4 regions of the Pseudescherichia vulneris genome follow, and region 1 is predicted to be linked to each of the others. Evidence: predicted binding sites of a transcription regulator. Region 1 holds the regulator's gene; each other region holds the start of a gene.
The links. The regulator sigma-54, encoded in region 1, starts transcription at its own class of promoters, with help from an activator protein. The targets are predictions, from matches to a motif close to GTTGGCACANNTTTCGCTNT.

Region 1 (2,203 bases):
TTCCTGGTTAAGGACATTGCTCAATTGAAGAGCGGAATCGTTGTTCATCATAAATTCACCTAAGCGTTACTCGTGCAGACAACCTGCTGCGTGACCACAGCAGGTTGCTAACTGCCGTCGAACGCCCGGACAATTAGTGTTGTTTCAGTTTATCTTTATGTTTGTTTAACTGTCGCGCCAGTTTATCAATTAAACCGTCGATAGCCGCATACATGTCTTGCCCTTCCGCACTGGCGTGGAGGTCGCCACCGTTTACGTGCAGTGTGGCGTCCGCGACGTGCGTCACTTTCTCCACTTTTAACACAATGTAGACCTGATTGATCCGCTCGAAGTACTGCTCCAGCTTAGCAAATTTTGTACCGACAAAATCGCGCAGTGCTTCAGTAATTTCGACATTGTGCCCTGTAATGTTGAGCTGCATAGTGTCTTCCTTATCGGTTGGGTCAGACCAGCTGCTTGCGCTGGTTAGACGGCGGGATGGATAAAGACTCTCGATACTTCGCAACGGTGCGGCGAGCCACCATGATACCCTGGTCGGACAGCAGGGTGGTCAACTTACTGTCACTCAGTGGTTTCGCAGGATTTTCTGCGGCTATCAGCTTCTTCACCAGCGCGCGGATGGCCGTTGACGAGGCTTCGCCACCGCCTTCGGTATTTACGTGGCTAGAGAAGAAGTATTTAAGCTCAAAAATACCTCTCGGGCTGTGGAGGTACTTCTGGGTTGTCACGCGTGAAATGGTAGATTCGTGCATCTCGACGGCCTGGGCGATATCCGCCAGCACCATCGGTTTCATAAACTCTTCGCCTTTATCGAAAAAGGCCTGCTGCTGTTCTACGATGCAGCGACTGACGCGTAGCAGGGTATCGTTGCGGCTCTCCAGGCTCTTAATCAGCCATTTGGCTTCCTGAAGATTGCTGCGGATAAACTGGCTGTCGGCATCGTTACGCGTGCCGCTGCACATGGCGGCGTAGTGCTGGTTAATCTGCAAACGTGGAATGCTGTCAGCGTTCAGCTCGACCATCCAGCGGCCATTGTGCTTGCGCACCAGCACGTCGGGGATCACATACTCCGGCTCGCCGGTCTGGATCGACTGGCCAGGGCGTGGATCCAGCGATTGGATCAAGTTCACCGCCTCTTTCAGCACCTCTTCCTTCAGGCGGGTAACGCGCATCAGGGTGCGGAAATCGTGGTTCCCCAGCAGATCGAGGTGATCGCTGATGATCAGTTTGGCTTCGGCCCGCCACGGCGTATCGCTGGCGAACTGGGAGAGCTGGATCAGCAGGCAGTCGCGCAGATCTCTTGCCGCCACGCCCACCGGATCGAAACGCTGGACGCGTTTCAGCACCGCTTCGACCTCGTCCAGCCCCACGTTGCTGTCACCCATGCTGTCGAGGATATCCTCCAGAGAGACGGTCAGGTAGCCGGTCTCATCCACGGCGTCGACAATGGAGGTGGCAATAGCGCGATCGGTATCAGAGAAGGGGGTCAGCTCCACCTGCCACATCAGGTAGTCCTGTAGTGACTGGGTGGTCTCGCCCTGGTAGACGGGAAGCTCGTCGTCCTGATAGTCCACGCCGTTGCCCGACGGCGTACCGGCGGTGTAGATCTCATCCCAACTGGCATCCAGCGGCAGCTCCTCGGGCATATCTTTCTGCTCAAGGGCGTCGGCGGAGTCTAACGTTTCGGTATCCTGGGTCTGCTGGGCATCTATCTCATCGTGAAGATCGGTTTGCTCCAGCAGCGGGTTGCTATCCAGCGCCTGCTGAAGTTCTTGCTGAAGTTCCAGCGTCGAGAGCTGCAACAGACGAATAGCCTGTTGCAGTTGGGGCGTCATGGCGAGCTGTTGGCTTAGCCGCAGTTGCAAACCTTGCTTCATGTTCAGAGCACTTCTCTCCCGCTAAAACATTACCGTCATTAACCCTATCAGAGTCTGAAGTCTTCCCCAAGATATACGCGTTTAACCTGTTCGTCTTCAAGGATTTGCTGCGGCGTACCGTGGGCAATCAGATGCCCCTGGCTGACGATGTAGGCGCGTTCACACACGGCCAGCGTCTCGCGCACGTTGTGATCGGTGATCAGCACGCCGAGTCCGCTGTCGCGCAGGTGCTCAATGATGCGCTTAATGTCGATAACCGAGATGGGGTCAACGCCAGCAAAGGGTTCATCCAGCAGGATAAATTTAGGATTTGCCGCCAGCGCACG
Region 2 (2,203 bases), 800 kb from region 1:
TATTGCGCTGGTGGGCCACACCGGCAGCGGCAAGAGCACCCTCGCGAGCCTGCTGATGGGCTACTATCCGCTGACGAAAGGAGAGATCCGCCTTGACGGTCGGCCGCTCTCAACCCTCAGCCACGACGTGCTGCGCCAGGGCGTAGCCATGGTCCAGCAGGATCCGGTGGTGCTGGCGGACTCCTTCTTTGCTAACGTCACCCTCGGGCGCGATATCAGTGAAGCGCAGGTGTGGCAGGCGCTGGAGACCGTTCAGCTGGCAGAGCTGGTGCGCGGCATGCCTGATGGCATCCACACTAGCCTGGGGGAGCAGGGAAATAACCTGTCGGTAGGACAGAAGCAGCTGCTGGCGCTGGCCCGCGTGCTGGTTGCCACGCCGCAGATCCTGATCCTTGACGAGGCAACGGCGAACATTGATTCCGGCACCGAGCAGGCGATTCAGCAGGCGCTGGCGGCGGTACGTCAGCATACGACGCTGGTGGTGATAGCCCACCGCCTCTCTACTATTGTGGAAGCGGATACTATTCTGGTTCTGCATCGCGGGCAGGCGGTAGAGCGTGGCAATCATCACGCGTTGCTGGCCGCCGAAGGGCGCTACTGGCAGATGTATCAGCTGCAGCTGGCGGGCGAAGAGCTTGCCGCCAGTGCGCAAGAAGAGTCGCTTATCGCCTGATGCACCATAATCAGGCAGGCTACTAACAGGATCGCCTGTTGGTGCAAAAACCGCACGCACCATGCACTACCATGGTGCGTTTTTCTTTCCCAGGAACAATCTGAATCTCTGTCACTCTTTTCTGCGTAACCGTTGCTCCTTCCCGCACGCCTTAAGCCGCTGAATTTTTCCCTTTTTCTAATTCTGGCACACCGCTTGCAATACTTTCTTCGTGTTAGCTGCGGCCATTACCGATTTTCGACTGAGGGGGATTTATGAAGCTGGTTACCGTGGTCATTAAGCCATTTAAACTTGAGGACGTCCGTGAAGCGCTGTCGTCTATTGGTATTCAGGGGCTGACCGTTACCGAAGTGAAAGGCTTTGGTCGTCAGAAGGGCCATGCTGAACTGTACCGCGGGGCTGAATACAGCGTTAACTTCCTGCCGAAGGTAAAGATTGACGTAGCCATTGCTGACGATCAGCTTGATGAAGTGATTGATGTCATTAGCAAAGCGGCCTACACCGGAAAAATTGGCGACGGCAAAATTTTCGTTGCCGAACTGCAACGCGTTATCCGCATTCGTACCGGCGAAGCCGACGAAGCGGCACTGTAACGTCACACACACAGTGATTGGGATGGGAAAAATGAAAAAATTAACCTTAAAAACGGCGATGGCCGCACTGGCAGCGTTACCGGGTCTGGCAATGGCGGCTCCGGCCGTGGCCGACAAGGCCGATAACGCCTTTATGATGATCTGCACCGCGCTGGTGCTGTTTATGACCATTCCCGGCATCGCGCTGTTCTACGGCGGCCTGATCCGCGGCAAAAACGTGCTGTCGATGCTGACCCAGGTCACCGTAACCTTTGCGCTGGTGTGCGTGCTGTGGGTGGTCTATGGCTACTCGCTGGCGTTCGGCACCGGCAACAGCTTCTTCGGCGACTTCAACTGGGCAATGCTGAAAAACATCGAGCTGACCGCCGTGATGGGCAGCTTCTACCAGTATATTCACGTTGCGTTCCAGGGATCATTCGCCTGTATCACCGTTGGCCTGATCGTCGGCGCGCTGGCCGAGCGTATCCGCTTCTCTGCGGTGCTGATCTTCGTGGTGGTGTGGATGACCCTCTCCTACGTGCCGATTGCACACATGGTCTGGGGTGGCGGCCTGCTGGCTTCTCACGGCGCGCTGGACTTCGCTGGCGGCACGGTGGTTCACATCAACGCTGCAATTGCGGGCCTGGTGGGTGCATACCTGATTGGTAAACGCGTCGGCTTCGGCAAAGAGGCGTTCAAACCGCACAACCTGCCGATGGTCTTTATCGGTACGGCGATCCTTTACGTTGGCTGGTTCGGCTTTAACGCTGGCTCTGCCAGTGCCGCCAACGAAATCGCTGCTCTGGCATTCGTCAACACCGTGGTAGCTACCGCAGCCGCTATCCTTGCCTGGGTCTTCGGCGAGTGGGCAACCCGCGGTAAGCCGTCGCTGCTGGGCGCATGCTCCGGTGCGATTGCGGGTCTGGTGGCCGTGACGCCAGCCTGTGGCTACATCGGC
Region 3 (2,203 bases), 1.1 Mb from region 1:
CGATATCCAGCGAATTCACCATCCGCAGTGCGCCGGTTGGGCAGGTGCGGATGCAGGCCGGGCCGCCCTCATCGAAGTCACAGAGATCGCACTTCACCGCTACGGCGCGTATGCCAGGCACCCAGTCGAGCAGGGAGCTGACGCGAGCAGGGGCAGGCGGCGCGGGAGGCGCTTTCGGTGAGTTGGCGTTAGCCGGAATATGCAGCGGACGGCTGCCGCTCATCTCAATCGCGCCGAAAGGACAGGCGATTGCGCACAGCTTGCAGCTCACGCACAGGCTCTCATTGAGCTGTACCGCGCCGTCCACGCGATTGATAGCGTTGACCGGGCAGACCCCGGCGCAGGGCGCATCCTCACAGTGGTGACAAAGCTGCGGGGCAGACTCTTTCGCGCTGCGCATCACGCTCAGGCGGGGCATCGATTGCAGCCCGTGCTGGCGGTGCGTCTCTGAGCAGGCGGCTTCACAGGTGTGGCAGCCGATACAGAGCGTGGCGTCAGCAATAACAAAACGATTCACCGGACACTCCTCAGGTGGTCATTTTTGACGAAATCGTGCCGACGGCCTGTCATTTCGACACTCCTCGACACGGCAGGCATTCAGGCCACCGAGGCCTGGGCGGATTGATTGACGAGCTGGCGGAGATCTACCGGCGTGTCCTGCTGAATGGCTGAATACAGGCCGTTGTAAACTGGACCGATCTTCTCTAAGTAGTGCTCCAACACCTGGGCGCGGTCGCGATTGTTGATCCGGCCATCGATGCGGCCATCCTGCGCCAGCTGGGCCTCGGCAATCAGTAGCTGCTCGCCGCCGTTTTTGCTCTCCACCAGATAGTGGATGGTGTGGCTGTTAAAGCCGTCCGCCAGGGCGACGGTAATAAGGAAGTGTTCGAACAGCACAAAGCAGAGATCCCGCTCCGGCGCGCAGTACATGCCGTGATGCAGGTGGGCTTTGGAGAGCGTAATGCCCTGCACCAGCGAGTTGCAGTAAGCCTGCCACTCCTCTTGCAGGCGATGGTGCCGTTCGGCAATGAAGTCAGCTTTTTCGCTAATTTCCCAAATGGTCATTTCAGATTACCCGGTTAGTTGTGACCAGCCCATATAGCACTTTCCATGCCATTTTTTAACTATTTGATTTTTAATGAAATTAATTGAATGGCAGTGTCATTTCGTCAGCGTCGACATCGTCAGTAACGTCGTTTTCGTTGGCTGGCACCGTTATTGCATTATTGGCGCTGTGAATAACGGGAGGCCCTATGCACGAAATAACCCTATGCCAGCGGGCGCTGGAGCTTATTGAGCAGCAGGCGGCGGCGCACGGCGCACGGCGGGTGACCGGCGTATGGCTGAAGATAGGCGCGTTCTCCTGTGTAGAGAGCAGCGCCCTCACCTTCTGCTTTGAACTGGTATGTCGGGGCACGCTGGCGGAAGGCTGCACGCTGCATATCGACGAGCAGCAGGCGGAGTGCTGGTGCGAAAACTGCCAGCAGTATGTGACCCTGCTGAGCCAGCGGGTGCGGCGCTGTCCCCAGTGCCAGAGCAACATGTTGCAGATCGTGGCCGACGACGGCCTGCAGATCCAGCGACTCGAAATTGAACAGGAGTAGACTATGTGTAGTACCTGCGGCTGCGGCGAAGGCAATCTCTATATAGAGGGCGATGAGCACCGCCCCCACTCGCCATTTCGCAGCGCCCCCTTCGCCCCTGCCCAGCGCAGCGGCCAGGCTATTACCGGGGTGAAAACGTCATCCTTTACCCCCGCCCGGACGCCGGAAGGCGATCTCCACTACGGCCACGGCGTTGCCGGAACCCATGCACCGGGCATGAGCCAGCGGCGGATGCTGGAGATCGAGATCGACGTCTTAGCCAAAAACAATCACCTTGCGGCCCGCAACCGCGCCCGCTTTGCCGCGAAGCAGCAGCTGGTGCTTAATCTGGTCTCCAGCCCCGGCGCGGGTAAAACCACCCTGCTGAGCGAAACGCTGCTGCGCCTGAAAGGTAACGTTCCCTGTGCGGTGATCGAGGGCGATCAGCAGACTGTCAACGACGCAGCACGCATTCGCGCCACCGGCACCCCGGCCATTCAGGTCAATACCGGCAAAGGCTGCCATCTGGACGCGCAGATGATCGCCGACGCCGCCCCGCGCCTGCCGCTGGCCAACGGCGGGATCCTGTTTATCGAAAACGTTGGCAACCTGGTCTGCCC
Region 4 (2,203 bases), 2.2 Mb from region 1:
CAGTCAGGACGCGCGCCCGGACGGTCAACCTTGTTGATAACGACAATTGGCTTCAGGCCGTGCGCAAACGCTTTTTTAGTTACAAAGCGGGTCTGCGGCATTGGGCCGTCCATAGCATCGACCACCAGCAGTACGGAGTCTACCATGGACATGACACGTTCAACTTCACCACCGAAGTCGGCGTGACCCGGGGTATCAACGATGTTGATACGGTAGTCATTCCATTTAATAGCGGTGTTTTTCGCGAGGATGGTAATCCCACGCTCTTTCTCCAAATCGTTGGAGTCCATCACGCGTTCGGTAGTCTCAGCACGCTCGCTGAAGGTACCAGACTGCTGCAGCAGCTTGTCAACCAGGGTCGTTTTACCATGGTCAACGTGCGCAATGATGGCGATGTTACGCAAATTTTCGATCACAACTTTGCCTCAGGCATTAGAAATAGCGCGTTATTGTACACGTATTAATCGCAGTACAGAACAGGATCACAAAGAACCTTTACAAACAATATAGAAAGTAGGGCTTTGTGATCGGTTTCACGAAGCGGTAGAGAGCTGTCTTAATGTAAATTGCACCAATACAGTGCACTACGATCGCGCAGATGCACTATATTGATGCAAGATAACCATTATGGTGCAGCCCTTTTGCACTATGACGTGCATGATAGCGCCTTTTGGGGGTGTTTTAAAAGTTGGCACAGATTTCGCTTTATCTTAGGCAAGGCGATTGTGCCACTTATAAAGTGTAGAACCTCGTTACCACGACGACCAAAAATTCCGGGAGAGTTAAGTATGTCCGCTGAACACGTTTTGACGATGCTGAACGAACATGAAGTGAAGTTTATCGATCTGCGCTTCACTGATACCAAAGGTAAAGAGCAGCATGTCACTATCCCAGCCCATCAGGTTAACGCTGACTTCTTTGAAGAAGGCAAAATGTTTGATGGTTCTTCGATTGGTGGCTGGAAAGGCATCAACGAATCCGACATGGTGCTGATGCCGGACGCCTCTACCGCGGTTATTGATCCGTTCTTCGAAGAGTCTACCCTGATTATCCGTTGCGATATCCTTGAGCCAGGCACACTGCAGGGCTACGATCGCGACCCACGCTCCATCGCTAAACGCGCTGAAGAGTACCTGCGCTCCACCGGCATCGCAGACACCGTTCTGTTCGGGCCTGAGCCAGAGTTCTTCCTGTTTGACGACGTTCGCTTTGGTGCCAACATTTCCGGTTCCCACGTGGCTATCGACGATATCGAAGGCGCATGGAACACCTCCACCAAATACGAAGGTGGTAACAAAGGTCACCGTCCGGCTGTGAAAGGCGGTTACTTCCCGGTTCCGCCGGTTGACTCCTCTCAGGACATCCGTTCCACCATGTGTCTGGTGATGGAAGAGATGGGTCTGGTGGTTGAAGCGCACCACCACGAAGTGGCGACTGCAGGTCAGAACGAAGTGGCGACCCGCTTCAACACCATGACCAAAAAAGCGGACGAAATTCAGATCTACAAATATGTCGTGCACAACGTTGCGCATCGCTTCGGCAAAACCGCGACCTTTATGCCAAAACCGATGTTCGGCGATAACGGCTCCGGTATGCACTGCCACATGTCCCTGTCCAAGAACGGCACCAACCTGTTCTCTGGCGACAAATATGCTGGCCTGTCTGAAGAAGCCCTGTTCTACATCGGCGGCGTAATCAAACACGCTAAAGCGATCAACGCCCTGGCGAACCCGACCACTAACTCCTACAAGCGTTTGGTCCCGGGTTACGAAGCACCGGTTATGCTGGCCTACTCTGCCCGTAACCGCTCTGCCTCTATCCGTATCCCGGTAGTCACCTCGCCGAAAGCGCGCCGTATCGAAGTGCGCTTCCCGGACCCGGCGGCTAACCCGTACCTGTGCTTCGCTGCCCTGCTGATGGCCGGTCTTGACGGTATCAAGAACAAGATCCACCCAGGCGAAGCCATGGACAAAAACCTGTACGACCTGCCGCCGGAAGAGGCGAAAGAAGTTCCGCAGGTTGCTGGCTCCCTGGAAGAGGCCCTGCAGGCGCTTGATGCAGACCGCGAGTTCCTGACCGCAGGCGGCGTGTTCACTAACGACGCGATCGATGCCTATATCGCCCTGCGTATCGAAGAGAATGACCGTGTTCGTATGACGCCGCACCCGGTTGAGTTCGAACTGTACTACAGCGTTTAATTTGA

Region 2: the regulator sigma-54 is predicted to act here: its motif matches at 856-875, upstream of glnK (P-II family nitrogen regulator).
Region 3: the regulator sigma-54 is predicted to act here: its motif matches at 1,206-1,225, upstream of hypA (hydrogenase maturation nickel metallochaperone HypA).
Region 4: the regulator sigma-54 is predicted to act here: its motif matches at 688-707, upstream of glnA (glutamate--ammonia ligase).

Annotation. Positions count from the first base shown of each region.
Region 1 covers NZ_LR607338.1:2,743,231-2,745,433, forward strand. Annotated here, with positions in the region: gene ptsN (PTS IIA-like nitrogen regulatory protein PtsN) at 1-51, opposite strand, end outside; gene hpf (ribosome hibernation promoting factor) at 134-421, opposite strand; gene rpoN (RNA polymerase factor sigma-54) at 444-1,877, opposite strand; gene lptB (LPS export ABC transporter ATP-binding protein) at 1,925-2,203, opposite strand, start outside.
Region 2 covers NZ_LR607338.1:1,946,867-1,949,069, forward strand. Annotated here, with positions in the region: gene FN633_RS08310 (SmdB family multidrug efflux ABC transporter permease/ATP-binding protein) at 1-673, shown strand, start outside; gene glnK (P-II family nitrogen regulator) at 928-1,266, shown strand; gene amtB (ammonium transporter AmtB) at 1,298-2,203, shown strand, end outside.
Region 3 covers NZ_LR607338.1:3,853,734-3,855,936, forward strand. Annotated here, with positions in the region: gene FN633_RS15990 (4Fe-4S dicluster domain-containing protein) at 1-517, opposite strand, end outside; gene hycA (formate hydrogenlyase regulator HycA) at 598-1,065, opposite strand; gene hypA (hydrogenase maturation nickel metallochaperone HypA) at 1,254-1,604, shown strand; gene hypB (hydrogenase nickel incorporation protein HypB) at 1,608-2,203, shown strand, end outside.
Region 4 covers NZ_LR607338.1:558,258-560,460, reverse strand. Annotated here, with positions in the region: gene typA (ribosome-dependent GTPase TypA) at 1-416, opposite strand, end outside; gene glnA (glutamate--ammonia ligase) at 789-2,198, shown strand.